Regions from separate parts of the Thermostichus vulcanus str. 'Rupite' genome, predicted to be linked through region 2. Evidence: riboswitches for the same ligand, from Rfam matches in the RefSeq annotation. Region 2 holds a riboswitch; each other region holds the start of a gene.
What was found. A riboswitch is a leader RNA that binds a small molecule or an ion and turns the genes downstream of it on or off. The one in region 2 is predicted to bind cobalamin.
Positions count from the first base shown of each region.

Region 1: it holds a riboswitch for cobalamin, as region 2 does, so the genes downstream of both, JX360_RS09365 (HupE/UreJ family protein) here and JX360_RS14125 (sirohydrochlorin chelatase) in region 2, are expected to answer to the same signal.
Region 3: it holds a riboswitch for cobalamin, as region 2 does, so the genes downstream of both, JX360_RS08925 (TonB-dependent receptor plug domain-containing protein) here and JX360_RS14125 (sirohydrochlorin chelatase) in region 2, are expected to answer to the same signal.

Region 1 covers NZ_JAFIRA010000021.1:35,559-37,819, forward strand. The annotation lists gene ndk (nucleoside-diphosphate kinase) at 1-132, opposite strand, end outside; gene JX360_RS09365 (HupE/UreJ family protein) at 239-925, opposite strand; cobalamin riboswitch at 954-1,095, opposite strand; gene JX360_RS09370 (hypothetical protein) at 1,204-1,716, opposite strand; gene JX360_RS09375 (MGMT family protein) at 1,868-2,221, shown strand.
Region 2 covers NZ_JAFIRA010000044.1:22,360-24,620, reverse strand. The annotation lists gene JX360_RS14125 (sirohydrochlorin chelatase) at 1-957, opposite strand, end outside; cobalamin riboswitch at 987-1,122, opposite strand; gene JX360_RS14120 (hypothetical protein) at 1,286-1,741, shown strand; gene treZ (malto-oligosyltrehalose trehalohydrolase) at 1,786-2,261, opposite strand, start outside.
Region 3 covers NZ_JAFIRA010000019.1:45,013-47,273, forward strand. The annotation lists gene JX360_RS08915 (glycosyltransferase) at 1-145, shown strand, start outside; gene JX360_RS08920 (FmdE family protein) at 571-942, shown strand; cobalamin riboswitch at 1,009-1,171, shown strand; gene JX360_RS08925 (TonB-dependent receptor plug domain-containing protein) at 1,211-1,579, shown strand; gene JX360_RS08930 (DUF1636 family protein) at 1,668-2,126, shown strand; gene JX360_RS08935 (Uma2 family endonuclease) at 2,175-2,261, shown strand, end outside.

The DNA of each region.
Region 1 (2,261 bases), on a different contig from region 2:
CAGCTCCTGGCTCACCTGCATCAGCTTCAGGCCCACCAGTTGGTACCCCCGGCTTTCTAGGCGTTGGATGATGGTGCCCACTAGGCCCCGCTGCACACCGTCCGGTTTAATGGCGATAAAGGTGCGCTCCATGTGTTTTCCCCTCGTTGTTACAGATCTTCACCGTTATCCTTGTACTGGATTAGGGATCCCCAGCGCAAGAGAGCCGATCAGCAGACTTGGAGACTGGCGCATCCCGTCACCCCACCACCGCCAAGGTGAGGAAGCCCGCCCCCACCCCCGTGATGATCCAACCGGCCCAGCGGGTCAGCCCGGAAACACGGGATCCCAAATACTCAGCCACCCCCAAGCTAAGGAGGGCTACCCCGTACTGAATGACGGTAAACCCGATCAGATACCACACCAAAGGCATCCATCCTGCCCCGATAATCGCCTCAGCATAGGCATAGCCATGAAACAACCCCGCCAGGGATCCAAACAGCAGCAGCACCCAGCCCTTGACCTGCCTTGCCAGCACCAGCAGCAACCCAAACAGCACCACCGAACCGGCAATGCCCAATTCCATGAGCCAAAGATCAAGGCCGGCAATGTGGAGCCCGGTACCCCCTAGAGCCGCCAGGACGAAGCCCAAAGGGATCCCGTAGCGCCAGTTTTGGCCGGCAGAAATCAACCCAATGGCGACAATAAAAGCCAGATGATCCAACCCAATCAGTGGATGGGCCAGCCCCGAGAGGAACCCCTGCCACCACGACTGCGGCAGTTCTCCCCCAAAAGCATGATGGGCAAAGGCCGGAGAGAAGGACAACCACACCGCCAGTGCCCCCAAGACAGCAACCCAGTTCCGGGACACTCTCTTGCCTGACACATAAGCCATATAGGGGAAAGGATGAGATCCCGCCGGGGATCCCTGCCAAAACGGAGACATACTTCTGTACCTCGCAGAATAGGAATGGCGTTCACTGCAACAGACGGCGGGCATTCTGGCTGGGGTGAAATCACCCTTCACAGCTGCGGGACAGCGACGGTCTTGCACCGTACTTTCCCCCTTACCTCCGACGGCTGCTCCCCGACGGAACCGCTGACTCTAGGGTGGGTTCTGTGGGATCCCCAAACCTGAAGAGCAATCGCAACCCTATCACAGCTGGCCGTCACCGCTGATGACATTCGGTGAACTCCCCCTCCCTAAGCGGTCTGAGATTGGATTTAAGGGCGCTCGGTGTAGCCTTGTAAATTTTCCGGCTCAAATTGGCGCAGAATGCGAGTTGCCTCTCGGATGCGGGCTTCGGTATCTTCCTGCAGGATAAGCAAATACTTGCCCGCGTTCAATCGGTTGCGATAAGCCAAGGCATCTCCCGATCCACTGCTCAGGCCCACCCCACCCCCGACGAAGAAGCTGCCCATCGCCGCTGCTGCCCCGCCCAACAGTCCACCAATCAGGTGATTGCCGACGGATCCCGCCCAAGCGAAGGTCTCCAACCCGCTCAAAATACTGAATCCGACCCCTGCTAAAAAGCCAAAGGGCACCAACCAAACTGCCATACGATTCATCTGCTGACGGGCTGACCGGGCTGGATCGATGAAGCCAAATTCATCGGCAGTTTTATACCCTCTTCCCAAAAGATTGAGTTGACTGAGGGAAAACCCCGCCTTTTCCAGGGCGCTATAGGCAGCCTCAGCAGCGATGCGATCCGGCAGTACGGCAATCAAATAGCTCATGGCTTCCTTGAGTTAGTTTGGAGGATTTATTAGAGGGTTTATTTCATTCTCGGCTAAGTCTGAGTACAGCTCTAGTGCCGGTTTCCTCCAACAATGCCGGTGTCCTTGTCCAAACCGGTTAAAATCTCCTTCGTGCAAACTGGAGCCCCATGTGCTTCCCCAAGGGCCTTCTGCTAACCTCTACCAGCGTTTTTACGATGTTGTCCGGCGGATCCCGACTGGACGGGTGGCCACCTATGGGCAAGTGGCCCGCTTGGCCGGTTATCCCGGTTATGCGCGACAGGTGGGGTATGCGCTGTTTCGGCTCCAAGGGGAAGAGACAGATATCCCTTGGCAACGGGTGATCAATGCGCAGGGGCGAATCTCCTATTCACCGTTTCGCCTCGGTCAAGATCACCTGCAAAAAGTTCTCTTGGAAGCGGAAGGGATCCGATTTGACTCCGACCATCGGGTGGATTTGCAGTGCTTTGGCTGGGATCCCGCTAGTCCTGACGACAAAGCTTAACCCTAGCTTGACTCAACCTTAAACTTACCATAGCGATACC
Region 2 (2,261 bases):
ACTGTGGTTGTGATGACTGTGGCTGGGGGAGTGGCCGTGATCGCGTAAGCGATGCGTAGCATTGTCGTGAGGATGGGTATGTTGAGCACTGGCCCATTCTTTTACCGCCAGTCGAAACTTGCATAGGTGACAATTCATTTGGGTTTGGCCCTGTCGGGCTTCCTGTTCCAGTTGGCGCAGGCTCTGCAAAATCGTATCGACAATGCCCAGTTCCGGTAGACCCAGCCAGTCCATCCCTGGATGAAGGAGCCGTTGTTCCTGGATGGCAGCCTCGATTTTTTTCACCAACACGCCAGTAAACAGGAAGTAGGGCAAAACGATCACCCGGCGCGGTTGCCACAACAACGCTCGTTCAAACCCCATCGGTAGGCGCGGATGGGTAATGCCGATAAAACAAGTCTCGACGGCGCGAAAACCGGATCCCTCCCAAAGCAGGCGGGCCAGTTTACAGGTTTCGGCATTGGCTTCCGGATCGCTGGATCCACGACCAACAAACAGCAGCACGGTTTCCGAGTCCGGGATCCCTGGAGGTTGAGCAGCCAACAAAGCCCTCAAACGCGCTCGCAGCAGTTGCAGAATTTCGCTGCGGATCCCCAGGGGTCCACTGTAATGAATACGCAACTGTGGATACAGGGCTTGCAGCCGATCCAACTCCACCGTCACGTCAAACTTGTTGTGACGAGCCCCAAACAACAGCAGCGGCAGTGCCACCACTTCCTGCCAACCTTGGGCGATGCACTGTTGGATCCCTTGGGCAATACTCGGCTCGGTCAACTCCAAGAAACAGGGGATCACGGGCCGGTGGGGGGTACGGGCTTGGTAGGCTTGGGCCAGTTCGAGAAAAGCTTGCCGTCCTTGGGGATCCCGGGATCCGTGGCCAATGAGCAACAGGGGTAGGGGCTGAGGCGTAGATGGAGAAAGCGGGGTGGACGCGGCGGTACTGAGCAAGTCGAACACAAAAACTCCGTTCCTTGTGAATCGCAAGGGTTGTGGGATAGGGGCAGGTGGGCATTCTGGCTGAGGGAGGGATCCCATCACAGTTGCGTCACAGTGGCGGATTTGCACCGCACTTTCCCCAATCTGCCTGAGTCATCCAGATTAGCTTGCCCTTTGCCATTCACCAAGCCCCCCAGGGGGATGTGGGTGGATAGTGTCTGGGGAAATAGAGGTATTTACGGATTAAAATCGATTGCGAATGTGATCAGTCGCACTGTTGTGATCCATTGCATCTGATATAAAAACCAGTAAAGCTGGGAAATCTCGAAATATCCCGTGGAGAGCAATCATGGTCATCCTGGATTACAGCGATGCAGATAGCGGCTTTTGGGCTTCTACCCCCCAGGGCCTGGTGGAGGCGATTAAATTCCAAAACCACTTTTACGCGATTCGGAAACTGTATAAGCGCACCCAAGACGCGGTAGCTGCTTGTCGGACGGATGTAGAGAGCGGGTTTCGCAGCATCGTGGTGGAATTTAACGACCACGCAGAAGTATGGGCTCAGCTCTTGGCGAGTGTACCGGTGCAGCCCAAGGGACAAATGCAGGTTGCTCCCCCTACCACCAACCCTGCCAAACCGGTGTTGACCTATCGCGGCCAACCTTTGAGCAAGCCCTCTGGGAATGCCGCTCCTGTGCAAAAGCCCCTCACCTATCGGGGTCAAAAGGTAGCCGAGCAAAGGGTTGAACAAGCCCCGATTGTTTTGCCCGATACCCTCTACTTTCGCGGTGTGAAGGTGAACTGAGCTCCTGTTGGATGGGAAGCCCTTTCAAACAACCGCAGAGATTTTTAACTACCCTTCTGCCGGTAAACCCCTACTCCATAGGCAGGCACCTCAACAGGATCCCCTGTCGTTTGGGGGAGCATTGTTGAGCCGGAACCCAGCCAGTCGGGATCCTGACTATCCAGAAGTTTTTGCCAAGAGCCAGCCGGCCAGCCGGAATAGGCCATCGAATGTTCTGGGTGGAAATTAAATAGGGCGATAAGAAGATCGGATCCCTGCTGCCGCTGCAGAGCTAAACCCGATTCTGCGAAGAGATCGGCCTGAACGGTGGATCTCTCAAAACTTTGTAAAGCGGGGAGCGTTTTGCGCAACCGAATCAACGTTTGATACCACCGCCAAAGGGCTTGGTGTTGACCGGCTGAGTTGAGATTCCAATTGAGTTTGGAACGGTTAAACGTCTCCTCCGATTGGGGATCCGGCACTTCTCCTTTCCAGCTAAAGGCGCTAAATTCTCGTCTGCGACCCTGCCGCACAGCTTCTA
Region 3 (2,261 bases), on a different contig from region 2:
GATCCTGCTGAGTGAATATCTCGGCATCCATTATCTACTGGCCAACCTGATTGCCATTGGCATTGTCGTGTTTTGGAACTTTTATCTGAATTTTAAACTGAGCTGGCGGGTCACGGAAGTCAAACCTAACCCAAAAAACCCCTAAAGGCAGATCAACCTTATGTTGACCTGCCCTTAATAAGGGGATCCCATAATTAGGCTCTAGACTTAAACTTCGAGATCCCAGTAGCACCGAAAAGAAACTACCACTTCGGCTTGGGGATTTTGATTTGAGGGGTCAGAGGAATCGCTGCTGAGGCAATGGTACTAATGCACAAGTGTTGTATGATAGCTTATCTAATTCTATTGATGATAGAGATACCAAAAATATATAGCGAGAAATTGTTAGACAAGTTGAGATATATTCAACTGATTATCCGTCAGGAAAGTAATTTTGTGGTTTGGATGACTCGTATGACTGGAGACCCTAAAGTGTAAAGTATTATGTCAGGATGCAACGCTTTTGCTCAAAATGTCCGTGCTGCCACGGTTCAAGAATAGATTGAAGACTCGCATCACGGGTGACATCGAATGGGGCTACGCGCCCTCGAGGAGTTAGGGCTGATGAGTCCTACTCCCCACACCTCTATGAATCGCTTTGCCGTAGAGGTGATTCATGAATCCCCCAGAGAGATCCAATTCACTTCAATTGTGGACGGCTTGCATGCCGGTACGGGGGCCAGTTTGGGCAAGATGAACTTGAGCTTAGTGGAAGTCGGCTCCGTTGAGGAAATGCGCAGCCTTGTCATTCATAAAGAAAGTGGTAGGCAGGTGGAATTTCGGGTTTTGCCAGAGTTTTTAGCGACCTATCGAGATTTGCCGAGAGAGGAGTTAGCAGCAGCCGGGCAACGGGTTCTGCAAATGCCGGATGAAGAGATTTTCGTTGTTAAAGTGAGTCCCTAAAGTTCTGGTAAGGTTCTGGTGAATATCCCCCTGGCATGGATTGGGATCCTAAATGTTTAGCGCTATGATGCAGATTCACAGATAGGTCACTGTGGGGATCAGCCACGGTGAGTAAAGGGGAAAGTCCGGTGGGAATCCGGCGCTGTGCCGCAGCTGTGATGGGACTCCGCTCTTGTTGAACAAGGGGGGTTCCCTCAGTCAGAATGCCCGCCTATCAACTTGTGCCTGACCTTTAGTTCCGCGTCGCACGGAAAAGGACACTTGATTGATGAAAACTTTTGTGCCCTCGGCTTTGGGCTGGGGTCTTTGTCTCTGGGGATCCCTGCTAGCTCTCAGGGGACTTACTCAGCCGGTTCAATCTTTAGAGACTGACATTCTGGACACAGGCATTAGCGCCGATATTCTCAACCAGCCGGTGACCAGCCCGTTTCGCCGTCCAGGGCTTCTGCGAGACTCTTCCCGCCCGGTTTATGTGGTTACCCTTCAGCAAATTCGTGAACAGGGGGCCAGAACGGCTCAAGAAGCCTTGCGCTACCTGCCCGGCTATACCACTTTAGCTTTGAGGGGTGGGATCCCCCTTTCCGAGACTCTGGCGTTGGATGTCGGGGTCGATAACCTGCTGAACCAGCAGTATTGAAGTCTTCCCCGGCTATCCCGGCATCGGACAAACCATCCGAGTCAATCTGCGGGGACAGTTTTAGAGGCTTGATTTTTACCGCTACCGCATGGGACGGATCCCAGCCTCAGTTCCTTTCATTCAACCCTTTAGCCCAAGACAAGCCATGATGACACAAGCCCAATCCCAACCTCTAGAACCCGGTACTGCCAAACCCCATTACCTGCTGGTGTGCACTACCTGTGGATCCCAATGGGTCAACGGCACACGGCAGGGCACCAGCCAAGGGGAAACCCTGCTTAACACCCTTCAATCCAAGCCACGGGATCCCCGCCTCTATCTGCAACCGGTCGAATGCATGAGCGGCTGTAGCCATGCCTGTGTTATCGGCCTGGCCGCACCCGATAAAACCACTTATGTCTTTGGAGATTTGGATCCGAAGGATACGGAGGCGATCTTGGCAACCGCTCAGCTCTACCTTGCCAAACCCGATGGCATCCTGCCTTGGGCAGAGCGCCCCCTCAAACGAGGGGTGATTGCCCGCATCCCGCCGCTGGCTCAAGTTTAGGATGAAATCACCGGAGCCCATGCCAACCCTCCATCTGAGGTCAGAGCGATGTTATCCACACCAACCCGGATCCCACCGCTAGAAAGTGGCGACCATCTCAGTCGTGCTGAATTTGAGCGGCGCTATGAAGCCATG